4 regions of the Rhodococcus sp. P4_F3_2 genome follow, and region 1 is predicted to be linked to each of the others. Evidence: predicted binding sites of a transcription regulator. Region 1 holds the regulator's gene; each other region holds the start of a gene.
What was found. The regulator LexA, encoded in region 1, represses DNA repair genes until DNA is damaged. The targets are predictions, from matches to a motif close to CGAACANNTGTTCG.

Region 1 (4,955 bases):
TACGTCACGATTTGGGTCGTCCGTGCCGACAACCAACTGTACGTGCGCTCGGCATACGGAACCGACAACCCGTGGTTCGTCCGAGCAACGGCAAGTGGAAGGGGCCGAATCCGCGCAGGAGGAATTGAGCGGGACGTGGCGTTCGAGTCCGCCGCACCGGATGCGCACTCGGCGATCGACTCCGCCTACCACACCAAGTACGACCGCTACGGCCCGCAGATCGTCGGCTCCGTCACCGGCCGCGCCGCCGCACCCAACACCATTCGACTTGTTCCGCTGACGCAGAACTGAACCGCCCCTTTCGATTCCGAGGAGACCTCATGGAAATCTTGAAGCCCCAGCCCACCAGCAAAGCACCCAGCGACTGGTTCACCGGCGACGTCTGGTGGGACGTCATCTACGCCGGCCAGGAGCCGTCGAGGATGCGCGCCAACATGGTTCGCTTTGCACCTTGTGCGCGAACCGACTGGCATTCCCACGCCCTCGGGCAGACCCTCCACATCGTCTCCGGGACCGCGCTGGTTCAAGCTCGCGGCGGCGAGATCGTCGAAGTTCACCCGGGCGAGACCATCTATACCCCGGCAGGAGAGGAACACTGGCACGGCGCGGCACCCGACCGTTTCATGACCCACCTTGCGCTGTGGGAAGGACCCGGCGAGGGAGGCACCGAAACGACATGGGGCGACAAAGTCACCGATGGGGAATACAACGGTCCCCGCGCCAACCATCGCTGAGACCGGACACCTCTCAGATACGTCGCATCACGGAAACAACCTTGCCCAAGATGGCCGCGCGATCGCCGTCGATGACGCTGTATGCGGGATTACGAGGCTCGAGGTACACGTGACCGTCGCGACGCCGGAGCACCTTCACGGTGGCCTCGCCGTCGATCATCGCGGCGACGATCTCGCCGGAATGGGCCTCGTCCTCGCGCCGCACCACGACGACGTCGCCATCGCAGATTGCTGCGTCGACCATCGACTCACCGCGCACCCGAAGTCCGAACACCGTGCCGGAGCCCACGAGCTCGCGAGGAAGCGCCAGCACCTCGTCGGCGTGCTCCTCCGCGAGGATCGGCGCGCCGGCCGCAATGTCACCGACGACCGGAACCGTCACCGTATTCGACGACGATTGCTCCTTCGCTCCCACGAGGAACGGCCGCACGTCCAACTGCCGAGCCATGGCCGCTCCTCGGCGGAGGAAGCCCTTTTCTTCGAGGCTCTTGAGGTGCTTGGATACCGTCGACGTCGAGCGCAGACCAACCGCGTCTCCGATCTGCCGCGTGCTCGGTGTGCACCCGTTGGCAGCCACGAGATCCCGGATGGTCATCAGAATCTGCTGCTGGCGGAGCGGCAGGGAGGAGGCGTCGAGGCCACCGAACATGTCGAGATCGTCGTAATCGGTCACGACGAGAATCGTAGTGAGGGGTCCCGACATCCAATCCAGGCAGCCGCAGCCTGCCAGAAACGGCACAGGCAGTTTGTTTCCCGAGTGGCGCATGGCACGCTGAGCTCATGGAGCCTCTCGAACCGATGCGCCCGGTCAGTGTTGCAGTCGACACGCGGACCAAGACTCCACTCTGGAAGATGGCGGTTCTCTATCCGGCAGTGACATCGGTGTTCATGTTTGCCGCACTCACCACCCGAACGGGAATTGGTCTTGTCGTCCTGGGACTGGTCATTTTCGCAGTCGGCGCGAGCACTTATGCGATGTCGGAGCGACGGATGCTTCGGGAGAACTCGGGGGTTCGAGTTCCATACTTCGCCGGACCTCCTGTCGCCCCGCGGCACGTCGATCTACTCGCGGCAGCAGGGATGCCCCTGCTTACGAGTGGAGCGGTGTTGACCGTCCGGGCATCCGTTACAGAACGTCCTTGGGTTTTCATATCGGTGTTCGTGATAGCGATGGCCCTGGCAATAACTGTCCCGATGGTTGTGCATAACGTGCGGGCCAAGCGGACAGAATCAGCCTGAGCAAGTCAGGACACTCGGCATTTCGCAGCGTGATATTCAGCTGTTTACGCCCACTTCGGAACAGCGATCGACAGCTGCACCGCGTCAAGCGCTGAACGAGCGATGCAGCGAGATGTCGAAGTCGCCGGAATCGGCCTCTTTGGCGACCTGGTTCTGATCAGCGACCCCGATAATGTACTCGTTCATGACTGTCGCGCCGAAAACATTCGATGATGTGCCCATCCAGGGCCTGGGCCTGATGCGATTGACCGACAACGGGTGGGGTGATGCTGACCGCGACCCCGCCGCACTGGTTCGCGCCGCGATCGACTCCGGGGTGCCCATGCTCGACACAGCCGAGATGTATGGAAACGAAGAGCTGGTTGGTCGGGCAATTGGCGCCAACCGTGAACACATCACGTTGTGCAGCAAATTCGGTGTCTACCGCGGGCCGTCGGGTCATCCTGATGACTGGAATGTTCGGGCGGACTCTGCAACGGTGCGCGCGGCCATCGAGGGCTCACTCAGGCGCCTCGACGTCGATCACCTCGATCTTTACTACCTGCATCACCGCAGCGAGGACACACCAATCGAGGAGACCGTCAACGCTATGGCCGAGCTCCGCCAGGCAGGGAAGATCCGGGCTCTGGGGCTGTCCAATGTCACGCTCGATGACATCCGACGAGCTCATGCCGTACACCCCATCACTGCCGTGCAAGAGCAATGGTCCCTTATACGGCGAGATGTTGAACTGTTTCTCCCAACGCTCGCCGACCTCGGGATCACACTGGTCGCACATTCGCCGATGGGGCACGGCAACCTCAACCACTCCACCGGCAATCTTGTCGCTCGGTCCCTCGCCAGCATCGCTTCTCGTGTCGGAGCGACGGCTGGCCAGGTCGCTCTTGCGTGGGTCCATCAGCGCGGGCGCGGGGTCGCGGCCACCGTCATTCCCCTGCCCGGCACCACGAGCATCGCTCATCTACAAGCCAACATTGCTGCTTCGCGAATTGATCTCAGTGAGACTGACTTGGCGGACCTTGATGATGTCACGCAGCAAACAAGGGAGCAGTAAGGCAGTTTGTTGAGAAAGTTTGAGGTGCGGGAGGTCAGCGGAACATACCGCGCTCCGATCGCGAATGACCGCACGCGAGAAACCCGGCGACGCCAAGGCGCATCCCAGCCATACTGACCGACGTGACAGAAGTCGAGGTTGTCGTCGCCCATAGCGAGCGCGCGACTCTGCGCGTCGGCGAGGTGTTCCTCAAGATCGACGCCGATCAGTCGAATACCGACGTCGAGGTCGAAGCAATGCTCCGAGCCCCAATCCCGACAGCGCAGATTCTGTGGCGCAAGCCGCCCGTGCTCGCGCTCGCCGCTCTGCCGGGAAACGCGCTCGGTCGCCTAGGCAGACCGTCGACCACGCCTTCAGCGGCGTGGGCCGCAGCGGGTGCCGCCGTTCGAATGCTGCACGACGCACCGTTGCCGCCCTGGCCCGGCCGTAGTCTCGACGACATCGCCTCAGAACTGGACCGCGAATGTGCATGGCTGACCAGGAGCGGGGTGGTTGCCACCGGAGTGATTACATCCAACCGTCGGATTGCCGAGATTGCGCTCAGGTCGTGGACACCGGTATTCACACACGGTGATCTCCAAGCCTGCCATGTGTTCGTAACCGATGACGAAGTTGCCGGCGTCATCGACTGGTCCGAAGCCGCGCAGGGCGATCCCTTGTACGACCTCGCAACACTGACCCTCGGCCACCCGGAACATCTCGATGACGTGGTTGAGGGCTACGGCGCTGACGTCGACCTCGAGGTCATCCAGGCGTGGTGGTCGTTGCGCAGCTTGAGAGGCGTGCGCTGGCTGGTCGAGCATGGTTTCGATCCAGCCGCGCCGGGCTGCGAAGTAGACGTGCTGAATCGACAGGCGATGCGCGACTGACAATAACCGAACCATCAGGACGTCCTCCCCCAATCTGCCAAACCTCCGACTCGCGCCAAAATTGCTGCGGCCAAAAGTATTTCGTGTCGATGACGGCACGGTTAGGCAGGTCGCGACGCGTTCGCGCCGCCGTCGATTGCCGTCAGCCGGCAAACGCCTGGATATTGTCAGCGAGCGGTGGTCGTCTCAATCGAGTTTCGGACCGCGGCAAGCACGTCCAGCCGCCCACATGGCAGACCGAAGTCTGGACTCGCTCTTCCTGCAGCAACTTTCGGAACGCCGGTGAGCGCGAACCGTGACCCTCCAACGAAAACGACAAGATCACGGATACATGCGAGGTACAGCCCGTTGATTCGAGTGGAGCCGGCTCAGGCGCTGGCGGCCTTGTCTGCAGTTTCGACAAGGGTCTCGACCTTGCTGAACTGCAGCACACCGTCTTCGATCTCGGCGTCGTGCATCAGCTTGCGGTCGCGGTAGTAATTGTTGACCACTTTCCACGCGCCGCGGGCACCCTGACGCGGCATTTCTCCGTCGCCGCGCTGGATGTAGCCCGAGGTCAGGGCTCCGCCCATGAGAGATTCTTCGGCGAAGTCCTCGGGTTCGGCGTGAACCTCGAAAGTCGTGTAGCTGCGATCGCGCATGATCTTGAGCACGCGACACAGATAGGACGCGGCCAGGTCAGCCTTGAGCGTCCACGACGCGTTGGTGTAGCCGAGAATCATCAGAAAGTTGGGAATGTCGGAGTAGAGCACGCTCTTGTAGGCCACAGTCTCGTTGAGCTTGACCGGCTCGCCGTCGATGCTCATGGTCGCCCCGCCCAGAATCTGTACGTTCAAGCCGGTCGCCGTGACGATGACGTCGGCCTCGATTTCGCGGCCCGACTCGGTCACGATGCCCTTCTCGGTGAACGTGGCGATACGGTCGGTGACGATGTCGGCCTTGCCGCTCTTGAGCACCTTGAACAGGTCCCCGTTGGGAACCACGCACAGGCGCTGATCCCACGGGTTGTAACTGGGAGTGAAGTGACGCAGGTCCACGTTCTTGCCGAGCTGCAGGCGG
Region 2 (4,955 bases), on a different contig from region 1:
CTGCGTCAATGCGCGACCGAAGCCCGCTGACGGCGACGTCTGGTCGTACAACAGCCACTCGTCGGCCCGGAACGGCCGCAGGAACCACATGGCGTGATCGAGCGAGGCGCTTTGCATTGCGACGTCCATGTGAGGGCCTCGGGAAGATCCGAGCAGCGTCATGTCGCTCATGTACGCAAGCGTGCACACGTGAAATACCGGGTCGTCCGGGAGAGCCTCGCGGGAACGGAACCATACTTGCTGCTGTGCGGCAGCGCCTGGACGTTTGTTGATGTCGGCCTTCGGCACCATCCGGAGGTCCCAATCGGCCCACTCGCGAGCCAGCCACGCAGTCTCGGGATCTTCCGAATCCTGGGCGATGGCCAAGGTCTCGGGGTCAGGGACCGGTGGCATCTCGTCCTGGTGCTCGATGCCTTCGTCTTGGACGTGGAAGGACGCCGACATCGTGAAAATGGCTTGCCCGTCTTGAATTCCGGTGACCAAGCGGGTCGCGAACGATCGACCGTCCCGAACACGATCAACCAGAAAAACGGTCGGCTCCATCGGATTGCCCGGACGCAGGAAATATCCGTGCAACGAATGAACTGAATAGGCCGGATCGACCGTGCGTACCGCTGACACCAATGCCTGACCGGCGACCTGGCCGCCGAAAGTGCGGGTCAGGGTGGTCTCCGCGATGATTCCTCGAAAGATGTCACGCTCGAGGCGTTCCAACTCCAGAATTTCTTCGATCCTCGCCATCGATGCTCCACATCTTCCCGTGTACCGACGTCTACCGACCTTCACACAATGCCTGACGCACCCCCGGCCACCAAAGTGGGCATCCGAAAACACTGAGCGACGGGGCGCATCGACTCAGAATGGCGGTGGATCGTCTCCGCCGTCGAAGGTCCTCCTCTGTGCCTTCTTCATCCGCCGGTGCATCCGTATCCGCTGACGCCGGCGTTCACCCCGCACACGAGAGGCCTTGTTCTCCAGACGTGTGCGCCGACGCCGACCACCCTCGGGCAGTACAGGCTCGAGCATTCCCGCCAGCAGACCTGACGGCCTGGTTCGGTAGCAATGTCCGGTCGGCGAAGTCAGCATGACACTCCGGTCCGGGTTCGAGGTGTGCAACCACTGACCGGAATGCTTGAGGCGGTGATGGTTTCGACAATACGCACTCATATTCGACGCCACGGTCTTTCCACCACGAGTGGGATCGCGATGATCAAAGGGCTCCGTGTGATCAAGATCTGAATTCCATGCAGCGACATCGCAGTGCAACCACTGGCAGCTTCCTGCGATCACCCGCACCCAGGTGTCGAGGACAGCGCCTGGGCGGTAGACCGACGCCGAAGGAACAACGGGCGGAGGTACTGGCTCGCCCTCACCGGAAGACTCGAGCGCGGCATCGACTGGTACTTTCACCTTCCGAATCAGCGCACCCGCGGCGATGTCACGCGCATGCTCTGCACTGATCACTCCATAACCGTCAAGGTGAGCGGGTTCGTCTGCACCTGGTGCGTCACCGCCCTGAAGCGTTGATTCCAGCATGACCACGTGAACCAACGGCCGACGCACCACGACAATCCCGCTTCGATCTTGTGGGCAATCGTCCCGGCCGCAATCGCACGGCAGAATCGTCGACCCGGATACCAACGCTCCCAATGCGTCAGCTCGTCGTTGCTCGTACTTACGGGAATCGTGTCGACACACCGACATTGCCAACTCCCGCAACCGACGGTCGAAAGCCCGTGCTTCCTCCGCCGGAATACTCCCCAATATCCGCGCCATTCCGTCCTCGGCAGCGCTCACACCCACGAACCGATCAGCCAGGGCGCGGCGTCGACGTTCGCGCATCCCCTCGGGATCCACCACGGCGACGATCCGGTCGATAGCCGCTGTCAATCGGCGACCGGTCAAGCCAGTACCGCCAGGCATCGGTGGCGCCGAGATCTTTTCGAGGAGTTGCCGTTCCACCTCGTCGATCAAATCGTCGGCGACGTTGGCCGTAGCGGAGTCGATCAATCCGACTCGATATAGATCCAGTTCTCCGCGCGCCATGGCGGCACGCGTGCGATGGAGCCGAGACTTGAGAGAAAAGCCGAGACCGATCAACTTTCCCGCTGAGGCACGGCCCATGGTCAATGCCGCGCCGAGCTCGGCCTCAGCCAGTTCGTGAGCGGTAGACGACCAAGCACCATTATCGGTGTGGTCAGCGCTGCGACGCTCGAAAAACTCGGCAATGGCAGCCAGTTTCCGTTCCACGAGCATCGATTCGCGCGCATGCAGATCGGCGATGAGATCGATGAGGGCGCAGTCGGATTCGGCACCAGGCAGCTGCGCTGCGGTACCCGAACTTCCTACTCCGTCATCGAACATTCCTCAACATTATTCGAATATACGTTCGATATCCATGATTTCCAGGAATCAGTCCGAACAATCCCGATTGACCGAAAATTGTTGCGGAGCAACCTTTGCGGCCACTCGTGTTCCGGCAACGGATTCCCCTACTGAACCAGGGCGTTGATAATGCGGGCAGCTTCGGCCGGGTAGATAGGGCGGTCGGACCCACCACTCAAAACCCAGTGGACTGGACTACCTTCGTCGAGGACTCGGAGTTGCACGTCGAGCGGAAACGCATCGATGTCAGCTGAGTCGACTGCAAAGACATGGACAATCTCATGCCCAGGTCGCCCCTCGAACTCGAAGATGTTCTCGACGACCTCGAGCAACTCGACGCTTCCCAACCTGACGCCGAGTTCCTCCGCGAACTCGCGTCGCAGCGCTGCCTCGGCCGTCTCACCGAACTCGATACCGCCACCGATCAATCGATGAAAGTTCTCCCCTGTGACAGAGTCCGTGCCGTCGAGCATGAGTACGTGACCGGAACGGACAGGTATCCCCAGTGAGATGTTACGAATTGACGACATACGACACAGTTTAGGTGTCCAACTCGAACATCATTTTGAATCCGACGACGGCGAATATCACCAAAAGTGATGGGGTGGGCGCAAATACGACTTGGACTTGCCGAGACTCCCGATGACAGACTCGAACACCATTCCCGGACAAAAGAACCCATTGAGGAACCGATGAACGACGCAAGTACCTGGACCGCACGACTCGCCGCACTCGACCTGACCCTCCCGCCTGTTGCCACCCCCGCAGGCTCATACCTCCCCGCCGTTCAGACGGGGTCATACGTCTACACGTCGGGGCAATTGCCGCTCGTCGACGGCACTACGACGTGCATCGGCAAGTTGGGCGAGGGCGTCTCCGTCGAAGACGCCGCCCAGGCGGCGCGGTTGTGCACTCTCAACGGACTCGCGGCCGTTGATGCCTTGGTCGGTCTCGACCGCATCGTTCGGGTCGTCAAGGTCGTTGGATTTGTTGCTTCGGGATCCGGATTCTCGCAGCAACCCCAGGTGATCAACGGTGCGTCCGACCTGCTGGCCGAGATCTTCGGTACCGCTGGACAACACGCCCGCTCTGCGATCGGCGTGGCCGAACTCCCCCGAAACAGTGCTGTCGAGGTCGAGTTCGTGTTCGAGGTATCGGACAGCATCTGACGGTCCGCCACACCCCGAAGGGCGGCGGTTGCCAATGCAACCGCCGCCCTTCTTGTGTGAAGACTTTCAGGCACTGAGCCCGGTCGTCGAACCTGCTGTCACCAACCGCGCTCTGCGAGGCGGTGTCCGACGGGCAGGTCGTCGACGTTGATGCCGACCATTGCCTCGCCGAGTCCGCGCGAGACCTTGGCGAGCACGTCCGGGTCGTCGTAGAACGTGGTGGCCTTGACGATGGCCTCAGCGCGCTGCTTCGGGTTGCCGGACTTGAAGATGCCCGATCCGACGAAGACGCCCTCGGCGCCGAGTTGCATCATCATCGCAGCGTCTGCCGGGGTGGCGATGCCGCCGGCGGTGAACATGGTGACAGGCAGCTTGCCGGCCTTGGCGACCTCGACGACCAGTTCGTAGGGGGCCTGCAGTTCCTTGGCGGCTACGTACAGTTCGTCCTCGCTCAGCGAGGTCAACCGGCGGATCTCGCCGCGGATGGTGCGCATGTGAGTGGTGGCGTTGGAGACGTCTCCGGTGCCGGCTTCACCCTTCGAGCGGATCATGGCCGCGCCTTCGTTGATGCGACGGAGCGCTTCACCGAGGTTGGTGGCGCCACAGACGAAGGGAGCGGTGAACTTCCACTTGTCGATGTGGTTGGCGTAGTCGGCCGGGGTCAGGACCTCGGACTCGTCGATGTAGTCGACGCCGAGGCTCTGCAGGATCTGAGCTTCGACGAAGTGACCGATGCGTGCCTTCGCCATGACGGGGATGCTGACGGTGGAGATGATGCTGTCGATCATGTCCGGGTCACTCATGCGCGAGACGCCGCCCTGTGCGCGAATGTCTGCGGGGACCCGCTCGAGTGCCATGACGGCGACGGCGCCGGCGTCTTCGGCGATCTTGGCCTGCTCAGCGGTGACCACGTCCATGATCACACCGCCCTTGAGCATTTCAGCCATGCCGCGCTTGACGCGGGCGGTGCCGATGGCGGTGGTGGGGGCAGAGTCGGGGGTGCTCACAGCAAACTCCTGCAGTAGTGGCGTGACGAAAGAAACAAGGCACGGCGAACACACGAGTTCATACGCTCGGAGGCCTCTGGCCAGAACTCTAGGACGAACCGGCCTTCGATTCCGTATCCAATTTGCCATTGCTGGCCTTAAACGGCCGCGAGCACTGAACGACCGAACGATCAGCGGATGGAACGCACTTCCGGATCCTCGGAACCGTCCGCAATCGTCGCGGCCTCCACCAGGAGGTTTGCCAGATCCAACGGGTAGACGGGCTCACCGGACTTGGCCAGTCGGCGGATCTCGTCGGCGCTGCACCAGCGATGGCCGGTGATGGCACGCTGTTCCAATTCCGTGTGGCCTTGGAAGACCGGCTCGAAGCCGTGAGTGCGCGTAGCGAAGAACA
Region 3 (4,955 bases), on a different contig from region 1:
CACACAGTTCGGCGGCGACCCGTCCGCCCATCGAGTGGCCCAGCAAAATCACCCGAGCTTGTGCATTACGTTTCGTTATCGCGTCGAGTGCGGCTCGAGCGTCAGCGACCGGACTGCGCTCGGCACCGTTCCAACCACGCACCCGATAGCGAGCCTGCACCGCTCTCACACCGGAGCGGCGAAGCTGAGCGGTGAACGGGCGCATCCGAAGGTTGGACAGATGCCAGGCGCGAGCCGGGCGATGGCTCGAGACCTTTCCTCCAGGCAGCACGAGCACCACCAGGTGCTGGTCACCGTCCTGCTGTTGCCGTCGGTTGGGCGTCATGCATGGCATTCGGAGCCGAAAACCATTTGGATGGGGTTCGTAGAATTTCTTTTGTGAATCGTGAAGCACTCGTCGGTGACGTCCTCGACGCCATGGACGCCAACTTGGTTTCCCATGCCTGCCACCTGCATGAACACTTGCCGACTGCATCGGTCACGGTCACTGCGGACGTTGTCGTCGCAGACAGCGGCCTCGCCGACGACACTTTCAACATCATCGCTCGTGCTCGCTTCGCCGTACCTGCCGACGGGCCCGAAGATCGGCGACTGATCGACATCCTCGCCTCGATTCGGGCAACCGGACGTCCGTTCTCCTGGTGGACCGGACCCCGCGATAATCCCTCTGACCTCGGGGCTCGCCTGTCCGCCCTCGGCTGCGTGCGCTCCGAGGAAGAACGAGCGATGACGGCGGACCTTGACGTCGTCCCTCATCCGACGCCTGTCCCAGAACTCTCCGTTCATCGGGTGACTACTCGTACCCAGCTCGCCGACTACGCCGCCGTGATGGCCGCCAACTGGTCGCCGCCCTCAGCCGCAGTAATTGGATTCTTCGAAGACACCGCTGATGCCGCCCTCGATGAGCGTTCGCGGAGTTCGTTTGTCGTGGGGTACGCGAACTCCCAGCCTGTCGCCGGAGCCGAGGTCCACTTTGCCGCCGGCGTCGCCGGCCTGTATGGCGTCGTCACACTCGAAACGGCTCGCCGACGCGGATTCGGCTCGGCGGTCACCCTTGTCGCACTCGACATCGCCCGCGAGCGAGGTGCCCGAACAGCAGTACTTCAGGCGTCCAGCGACGGCGCACAGCTCTATCGAAACCTCGGCTTCAAGGATGTCGGCACCTACACCGAGTACTCGATCGGAAGCAGTTAGACGTCCCCGCGGGGACGCTTTCACCCCGTATCCGTGAAGGTGTCGGCACCCACATCTATCATCGAACGTACATTCGAAATGATGTCGGACGCGAGCCGGGGGGCAACCATGAACGCAGCATTAACCGAGAACGCACCACCGATCGATGAAGATACGCAGGGTTCCAACCGAGACGACGTGGATCAGCTCGGCTCGGAAATCTGCGCCCTCGCCGGCCAGATCGCCGCGGCCACGGCTCGATTCCTTGCCCTCCTGTCGAAATTCGACGAAGACCGCGGATGGACCGGTCCGGGACTGCACTCGTGCGCCCACTGGTTGTCGTGGAAGTGCGGAATGAGCCTGCACACCGGCCGTGAATACGTTCGCGTCGCCAAAGCGCTCCGACCTTTGCCCGAGATGCGGAAGGCCTTCGAGCAAGGCCGCCTGTCCTACTCGAAGGTTCGCGCCCTCACCCGGGTCACCACGCCTTCCAACGAAAAGCAGATGGTTCGGTTCGGATGTGAGGCGCCCGCAGCCCAGATCGATCGTCTCGCCGCAGGTCTGCGTAAAGCAACCGACAACGAATCCGGCAAAACCAAAGCGGTCGAACATCTTCAGGTCCGCTGGCATTGGGACCCGGATACGGGCGAATTTGTCATCAAAGGACGCCTGCCTGCACAGGACGGCGCCCGAATCCTCGCAGCGTTAGCTGTGGCGGAACGTGAACGCACCCGAATCGCCGCCGTCCGCCCCGTCGACGAGAAGGCCGCAAAGAACCCGGTCGGAAATATCGGGCCAGGTCTCGTCGCGATGGCAGAGCTCGCCACCGCCTCAGTCACGGACCGCACGACCAAGGCCGCCGCGAACGAAGTTGTGTTCTTCCACGAAGCGAACACCGTCCGAGTGCCGAGCGGACCCGCATTGCCTCAAAATGCCGCTGAGGAAGTGCTCTGCAACGCCAAGCTTCGCCTGGGTACGACCAAGGAAGGATGCGTTCTGAATCTAGGTCGGCGGACTCGCGTCGTCAGCGCTAAACAAATGTTGGCATTGAACTACCGCGACGGATGCTGCCGCACACCAGGATGCGGACGGACCCGCTTCCTGCACGCACATCACGTGAAATTCTGGGGACGCGGCGGCAATACGGACTTGGACAATTTGATCATGCTTTGCGGTACCTGCCACCGCGCGCTGCACGACGGCAAGTTCACGATCTCTGCACTCGGCGAGCAGAAGTTCGAGTTCCACTACGCCAATGGAGACGTCATCGACCCAGCACCGCCAACAGAGGGGTTCGCCGATGACCTATTGCGCGGAGACGTACCCGACGACGCGATCGTGCCGGCGTGGAGCGGGGAGCCCCTCCACCTCGATCACGCGGTCAGCGTCATCCTCGACGGCTGGGCCGCGTGAGCAAACATTGGTCTAGTCCAATCTGAATCCGTCGTGAACAATCGGACAACCCTCGCATTCAGGTAGTGCAATTGGTCTAGTCCTATCGCAATATCTTGAGCGTGACCAAGAAAATCGCACGCACCTCAGCCGCTATCACACTCCTCCTCGCCGGCGCTGTTGCTGCCGGAACTGCAACTGCTGCAGCAATTCCCGGATCGTCCGACCTCAATCCGTCGGCCGCCGAGAAGACAGTTGTCATCGGCCTTGACGGCACCATGCTCAGCCACATCAAGACCGCCGACGCTCCCCGTCTCCAGAAGCTGATCGCCGAAGGAACCAGCGGAGAATCTTCCATCCTCGGCCACACCACCATCTCCGGACCGTCGTGGTCGACCATCCTGACCGGAGTCTGGGACACCAAGCACGGTGTCAAGGACAACACGTACGCAGGCGCCCGCTTCGACCTCTACCCGAGCGTGTTCACACGGTTGGAAACAGCACAGCCCTCTCTGCTCACCGAGTCGATCTCCACCTGGGGCGGCATCGACAACATCGCATCCAGCGGCACGCCGAAAGCCGACGTTGTCGTCACCACTGCCGATGCAGGTTCCGGAGCGGCCACCGATGCTGCGACCGCTGACGCCGTCGCCCGCGACATCACCGACAAGGGACCTGACCTGATCTTCACCCAACTCGATCAGGTGGACGGCGCGGGGCACAGCGGCGGCACCAACGGCGCTGCGTACGAAGAGTCCATTGCCTCGGTCGACGCTCAGGTGGGCAAGATTGTCGATGCCGTTGATCAACGCGCAGCGAAGACCGGTGAGAAGTGGACGGTTCTGGTCACTGCGGATCACGGCCACAAGCCTGCTGGAGGGCACGGCGGCCAGACGCCGGCGGAAGCAACGACATTCGTCGTTGCACGCGGTGCGGGATACGCGGCCGGCAAGACCACCGACGCGTACACGATCGCCGACATCACGCCGACCATCCTCCAAAGCCTGGGCGTTGCATTGCCTGCCGATCTGGACGGAAAGCCGCTGGCCAAGGAAGCTCCCGGCTTCGTCGGCTCGGTCGACCTGGGATTCTTCGGCTCCTGATCGCAAGAAGTCCCGGGCGCTCAGCAGAGTGCCGCAGCAAGACCGCAAAAAGGTCGGGCCGGAGAGCGTGTGCTCGTCACTGTTTGATGTCCCATTCGACTCCGTGACCGAGCCGAACAGTAAAGCCCTCTAGCTGATGCCAGGAACCGGGTCGAGGGCAACCCCGGGCTGACAGACACGCTTCGCTACTTAGGCAGCGAGAGCGTAGTCGCGCTGATTGGAATCGGCGCTTATAGGTTTGCAGCGACGCTTACGGTGGTCTCTTGCCTGCACCGACACGCTTCCCCTAACTCAACACACGCAGTCGAAACCGTTCAGCCCCGTGTGTGCCCCGCGTCTTTCGTGGGGCTATTCACTATAACGCGCCGAAGTTCGGAAGTCATACCAATTAATCGGCGGCACTTTCCGTGTCCTTCGCCGCAGCTGATTCCCTGATAGCTGCGGTCTCACGCTCTGCAGCACCGGTGATGTTGGTGATCATCCCCTGGAAGACAACTCCGTGGAAAGGCAGGATCGAGTACCAGTACGCCCGGCCGGCGAGCCCGCGAGGGAAGAAGACCGCACGCTGATCGAGATGCGAACCCACCGGCCGTCCATCCGCACCCGCCGGACCTTCCGACACTCGCAACTCCAACCATGCTCCGCCCGGGACCTTCATCTCGGCGCGCAACCGGAGCAACTTGCCTCGATCGATTTCTTCGACCCGCCAGAAGTCCAGGGCTTCACCGGTGTTGAGCCGACGTGGATCCCGCCTACCCCGGCGCAGTCCGACCCCGCCGACCGCGCGGTCCATCCACCCCCGGATGGCCCACGCCAAAGGGAATGAATACCAACCATTCTCGCCGCCGATCGACTCGACGACCGACCAGAGGGTTTTCGGATCCGCAGCACAGTCACGTTCGCGGTGGTCTACGTAAACTGCCTCCCCTGCCCAGTCCGGGTCGGACGGAAGAGGATCGGACGGCGCTCCCGCGATCGTCGCACCGGACCACGCCGTCTCCACCTCACCGGTCTCGATCTTGCGAAGCGCCAAACGCACAGCTTCCCGGTACGGTGTGAGGCCACCGGCCGGAGGCGGGATGAAGTCGTCGATGTCGTGGTTGTGCATCACCGCGTCGTTCTGCAGTGATTCGATCAGTGGCATCGCCAAGCCCCGCGGGATCGGCGTGACCAATCCCACCCAGTGACCTGCCAGACGCGGGGTGAGGACGGGCAAGACGAGGATGCGTCGGCGTACCAATCCTGCGACGTCGGCGTAGGTGTTCATCATCTCGCCGTACTGCATGA
Region 4 (4,955 bases), on a different contig from region 1:
CCACTCCGGCAGTGCTTCTGTTGTGCGGGCGGATCGTGGCCGGCGACCGACTGGACAAGCCGCTGAGCGGGGTGGACTCGTTCATCTCACGCCACGGCGACAGCGCGATGGGTTGGGTGTTCGGCATTGCCGGCTTCTACCTCGCCGGCAATGCCGCTGCCGTGTTGTTCGTGAATTGACGTTGTTCGTGAATCAACCAGCCTGAACCAACGAATTGATCAGCTTCACACCGTCTTCCGGGTGATCGACGGTTACGGCGAACAGTCGTCCGTTCGCGAGAGTGACCACGATGGCCTCACCCGAGCGGAGAGTGACGGCTGTTCCGCGCGGTGTCATTCGGTAACCCCATCCACCCCATTCGGCCGGACGTATCGCGTCGACTGATGCGGACTTCACCTTCGAGATGGGGATCTTCTTCCATCGAACGCCCCAGGAACTGATGCCGACACCATGACGGTCGACGCGCACGGTGACCGACGCGAATGCTGTGACGGCGAGGGTGGACACACCCAGGATCACGGCAACCCACCAATCCGAGTACGCGGCAGTCGCGATCACGAGAACTACGAGGCCGGCGGTAACGATCCACGGCCAGACGCTGCGGACCTGCCCGACCCACACTGCACGTTCGGAGGCCGTCAGCGGAGTATCGAGCGTCGGGGTTGGCAGTGGCGACTCCCGGCGGCTTCGTTGCTGGTCAGGCAGCGCGTATGCCAGAACTCCTACGAGTACCGCCGCGATCGGCGCAAGAATCCACCAGCCGATACGCGCGTCTTCCGGCGACCCGGCGTCGATCGTCAAGGCGACGCTCAGAATCCAGATCGTCGCCAGTGTCGCACTCGAGATCGAGGTTACGGCGAGAAACAAGGGCGCGTTGTCGCTCGAACGGGCCGCGACGACACAGGCGCAAACGACAGCCGCCAGTGAAATCACCAGTGCGATGGCGAAAAACGTCGTCGTGGTGCTGAACCCGTCCGGGGTCGATCCGGACCAATGGCTCGCGACGGTCTCGGGTATGCGGTCACCCCACGCGAAGCGTGCGAGAACCAGAATCAGGGTCGGGATCAGAGTCAGCGAAGCTGCTGTCCAGAGTCGGATCTTGCTGGTCGTCATTGTGTGCTGGTCTCCTTGATGAGGTCGAGCATGTGCGCAGTGTCGAGTCCGAGATTGCGGGCCTGCCGTACGAACTCGCGCGCAGATTCGTTGAGAGCTGTTCTTCCCGAGTCGAATTCGGCGCGAATGACGGCGCCACGTCCGCGTCGGAGGTCGATCAGGCCTTCGTCGCGGAGTGTTGCGTACGCACGAAGAACCGTGTGGAGATTGACGTCGATCGACTCGGCGAGAGCGCGAGCGGACGGCAGGCGGTCACCTGGTCCGATCTCACCGCGGATGACCGAGCCACGAACCCCGGCTGCAATCTGCTCCGCTAGTGGAGTTGTGGAGGCGTGATCTATTCGGACCAACATGTTTGCATTCTATGCAAACAATGCGCGGTTTGACTAATTCGTGTCGGGGGATGCAGCGCGTTGTGACGTGGGACGGGTAACATCGGCAGAGCTGAAAGACGCGCATTCGGCGTGCGCAACGCAGCAGGAAAGGGGCTTGAATCGCATGAGCGGCCACTCAAAATGGGCCACCACCAAGCACAAGAAGGCTGTGATCGACGCACGTCGTGGCAAATCCTTCGCGAAGCTGATCAAGAACATCGAGGTGGCGGCACGAACCGGCGGTGGCGATCCCACGGGCAACCCCACCTTGTACGACGCCATCCAGAAGGCGAAGAAGACGTCTGTTCCCAATGACAACATCGAGCGTGCGCGCAAGCGCGGCGCCGGTGAAGAAGCGGGCGGCGCAGACTGGCAGACCATCATGTACGAGGGCTACGGACCCAACGGCGTCGCCGTTCTGATCGAGTGCCTCACCGACAACCGCAACCGCGCAGCCGGTGAAGTTCGCACCGCGATGACCCGTAACGGTGGCAACCTCGCTGACCCGGGTTCTGTCTCCTACCTGTTTGCTCGCAAGGGTGTCGTCACGCTCGAGAAGAACGGCCAGTCGGAGGACGACGTCCTGATGGCTGTGCTCGACGCCGGTGCCGAGGAAGTGACCGATCTCGGTGAAACCTTCGAAATCGTCAGTGAGCCACAGGATCTGGTTGCCGTCCGTTCGGCACTTCAGGAAGCCGGCATCGACTACGACTCCGCTGAAGCCGATTTCCGCGCTTCCGTCGAGGTTCCCTTGGATGTCGACGGCGCACGCAAGATCTTCAAGCTCGTCGACGCGCTCGAAGACTCTGACGACGTGCAGAACGTCTACACCAACATCGATCTGTCCGACGAGGTTCTCGCGGCTCTCGAAGACTGATTGCTTTTCAACTCAACCCGGCCCTGACGTCCGCGTCTCGGCCGGGTTGCGTGTTGATGCGGGGTAGTAGGCCCGCGCACCGCTAAGCTATCGAACAGCTGTTCGGTATGGAGAGGTGTGACAAAGTGCGCGTGCTCGGAGTGGACCCAGGCTTGACTCGCTGCGGGTTGGGTGTGGTCGACGGGAGCAACGGCAGGAAAGTGCGCCCCATTGCTGTCGACGTGGTGCGGACCCCGCCCGAGATGGACCTCGGGTCTCGGCTACTGCGAATCTCCGATGCGGCGGAGCTGTGGATCGAGCAGTACAAGCCGGAGGTCGTCGCGATCGAGCGTGTATTCGCGCAGCACAACGTCAGTACGGCGATGGGGACGGCACAAGCAGGCGGAGTTGTCGCGCTCGCTGCCGCCAGACGCGGCATCCCGGTGTGTTTCCACACGCCCAGCGAGGTGAAGGCCGCCGTTACCGGCAGCGGTAACGCCGACAAGGCGCAGGTCACCGCGATGGTGACGCGAATCCTGAACTTGAAGACGGCGCCGAAACCGGCTGACGCCGCTGACGCTCTGGCGCTCGCGATCTGTCACTGCTGGCGAGCACCGATGATCGAGCGAATGGCCCGCGCCGAGGCGATGGCCGCTGAACAAATGCGTAAGTATCAGGCAAAATTGGCCGAGATGAAGAAGGCAGGTTCACGATGATCGCGTCGGTACGCGGCGAGGTACTCGATATTGCGCTCGACCACGCGGTCATCGAAGCGTCAGGTGTCGGCTATCGGGTCAATGCCACCCCGGTGACTCTCGGTGCACTGCATCGGGGAAGCGAAGCGCGACTGTTCACGACGATGATCGTTCGCGAAGACTCGATGACGCTCTACGGTTTTTCCGATACCGAGTCGAAGGACCTGTTCAGCCTCTTGCAGACGGTTTCCGGAGTCGGACCGCGCCTGGCGATGGCAACTCTTGCAGTGCTCGAACCGGACGCATTGCGGCGGGCACTCTCGGAAGGCAACCTGACGGCGTTGACGAGGGTCCCCGGTATCGGGAAACGCGGCGCCGAGCGCATGGTCGTCGAACTGCGCGACAAGGTCGACGCCGTCGCGACGACGGCCGGCGCGGCTTCCGGTGTCGTCGTCGGCAGTTCGATCCGTGATCAGATCGTCGAGGCTCTCGAAGGTCTGGGCTTCCCGATCAAGCAGGCCGAGCAAGCCACGGATTCGGTCCTGGCGGAATCGCCCGAGGCCACAACGTCGGTAGCACTGCGTTCTGCTCTGTCGCTGCTCGGTAAGACTCGATGAACTTCGACCCGATCGACGATTTCGACGACGAGTCGCAGGTCTCTGCCGAATTGGTGGCGGGAGACGGTGATGTCGAAGCGAGTTTGCGTCCCAAGAGTCTCGACGACTTCATCGGGCAACCCCGTGTTCGCGAACAACTGCAGCTCGTGCTCACCGGAGCAAAACTTCGCGGCAGCACACCTGATCACATCCTGATGTCCGGTCCCCCCGGACTCGGCAAGACGTCGATGGCGATGATCATCGCGGGGGAGTTGGGCTCTTCTCTGCGGTTGACGTCCGGACCGGCGCTCGAACGCGCCGGAGACCTGGCCGCGATGCTGAGCAACCTCGTCGAAGGTGACGTGCTGTTCATCGACGAGATTCACCGAATCGCTCGTCCGGCCGAGGAGATGTTGTACCTGGCGATGGAAGACTTCCGTGTCGACGTCGTCGTCGGTAAGGGGCCGGGTGCCACGTCGATTCCTCTGGAGGTTGCACCGTTCACGCTGGTCGGTGCGACTACACGGTCAGGTGCGTTGACCGGTCCGTTGCGCGACCGCTTCGGGTTCACCGCTCACATGGATTTCTACGAACCCGAAGAGCTGCAACAGATTCTGATGCGTTCGGCCGGAATTCTGGGTGTCAATCTCGAAGTTGACGCCGGCGCCGAAATCGCACGACGCTCGCGAGGGACGCCGCGTATCGCGAACCGATTGCTGCGCCGGGTTCGTGACTTCGCCGAGGTTCGCGCCGACGGAATCGTCACGATGGACGTCGCTCAGGCGGCCTTGGCTGTTTACGACGTGGACCAGTTGGGCTTGGACCGTCTCGACCGATCCGTACTGAGTGCGTTGGTGCGGTCGTTCGGCGGCGGGCCAGTCGGCGTGTCGACGCTTGCGGTGGCCGTCGGCGAGGAACCGTCGACGGTGGAAGAAGTGTGCGAGCCGTTCCTGGTTCGGGCCGGGATGATCGCCCGGACGCCGCGAGGACGCGTGGCTACCGCCGCTGCCTGGACTCAACTCGGAATGACACCGCCGCCGGATGCCGCAGCGGGCGGTATCGAGGTTCGTGTCAACGAACCGCAGGCCACGTTGTTCGATCCGAACGGAGAGTGAATTTCGACTGGAAAGGCCTACTTGAACGGCCGATCTGTCAGGAATCCTCAGCAACTAATGGCACACTGGTGTATTGCGTAGGTCCATCCGGGACCATCGCGGCGTAAAACGTGCAACACAACCGAGGTTGATCAACACATGTCGAGTTTGCTTTTCCCACTCTTGATCCTCGCATTGCTGGTGCCCATGTTCCTGGGCATGCGCAA

Region 2: the regulator LexA is predicted to act here: its motif matches at 2,379-2,392, upstream of AC1DWA_RS25335 (HNH endonuclease signature motif containing protein).
Region 3: the regulator LexA is predicted to act here: its motif matches at 1,257-1,270, upstream of AC1DWA_RS14945 (HNH endonuclease signature motif containing protein).
Region 4: the regulator LexA is predicted to act here: its motif matches at 2,456-2,469, upstream of ruvC (crossover junction endodeoxyribonuclease RuvC).

What each region holds. Positions count from the first base shown of each region.
Region 1 is NZ_JBFUJN010000013.1:60,939-65,893, reverse strand. It holds gene AC1DWA_RS16070 (DUF2255 family protein) at 1-291, shown strand, start outside; gene AC1DWA_RS16065 ((R)-mandelonitrile lyase) at 321-734, shown strand; gene lexA (transcriptional repressor LexA) at 748-1,437, opposite strand; gene AC1DWA_RS16055 (hypothetical protein) at 1,515-1,973, shown strand; gene AC1DWA_RS16050 (aldo/keto reductase) at 2,158-3,027, shown strand; gene AC1DWA_RS16045 (phosphotransferase family protein) at 3,150-3,896, shown strand; gene AC1DWA_RS16040 (flavin-containing monooxygenase) at 4,265-4,955, opposite strand, start outside.
Region 2 is NZ_JBFUJN010000028.1:27,698-32,652, reverse strand. It holds gene AC1DWA_RS25340 (acyl-CoA thioesterase) at 1-741, opposite strand, end outside; gene AC1DWA_RS25335 (HNH endonuclease signature motif containing protein) at 856-2,364, opposite strand; gene AC1DWA_RS25330 (NUDIX domain-containing protein) at 2,493-2,915, opposite strand; gene AC1DWA_RS25325 (RidA family protein) at 3,078-3,554, shown strand; gene pdxS (pyridoxal 5'-phosphate synthase lyase subunit PdxS) at 3,653-4,561, opposite strand; gene AC1DWA_RS25315 (NUDIX hydrolase) at 4,732-4,955, opposite strand, start outside.
Region 3 is NZ_JBFUJN010000012.1:176,605-181,559, forward strand. It holds gene AC1DWA_RS14935 (alpha/beta hydrolase) at 1-325, opposite strand, end outside; gene AC1DWA_RS14940 (GNAT family N-acetyltransferase) at 379-1,194, shown strand; gene AC1DWA_RS14945 (HNH endonuclease signature motif containing protein) at 1,303-2,586, shown strand; gene AC1DWA_RS14950 (alkaline phosphatase family protein) at 2,688-3,668, shown strand; gene AC1DWA_RS14955 (SDR family oxidoreductase) at 4,057-4,955, opposite strand, start outside.
Region 4 is NZ_JBFUJN010000028.1:37,635-42,589, forward strand. It holds gene AC1DWA_RS25375 (GAP family protein) at 1-179, shown strand, start outside; gene AC1DWA_RS25380 (hypothetical protein) at 193-1,113, opposite strand; gene AC1DWA_RS25385 (GntR family transcriptional regulator) at 1,110-1,466, opposite strand; gene AC1DWA_RS25390 (YebC/PmpR family DNA-binding transcriptional regulator) at 1,612-2,364, shown strand; gene ruvC (crossover junction endodeoxyribonuclease RuvC) at 2,490-3,059, shown strand; gene ruvA (Holliday junction branch migration protein RuvA) at 3,056-3,655, shown strand; gene ruvB (Holliday junction branch migration DNA helicase RuvB) at 3,652-4,749, shown strand; gene yajC (preprotein translocase subunit YajC) at 4,888-4,955, shown strand, end outside.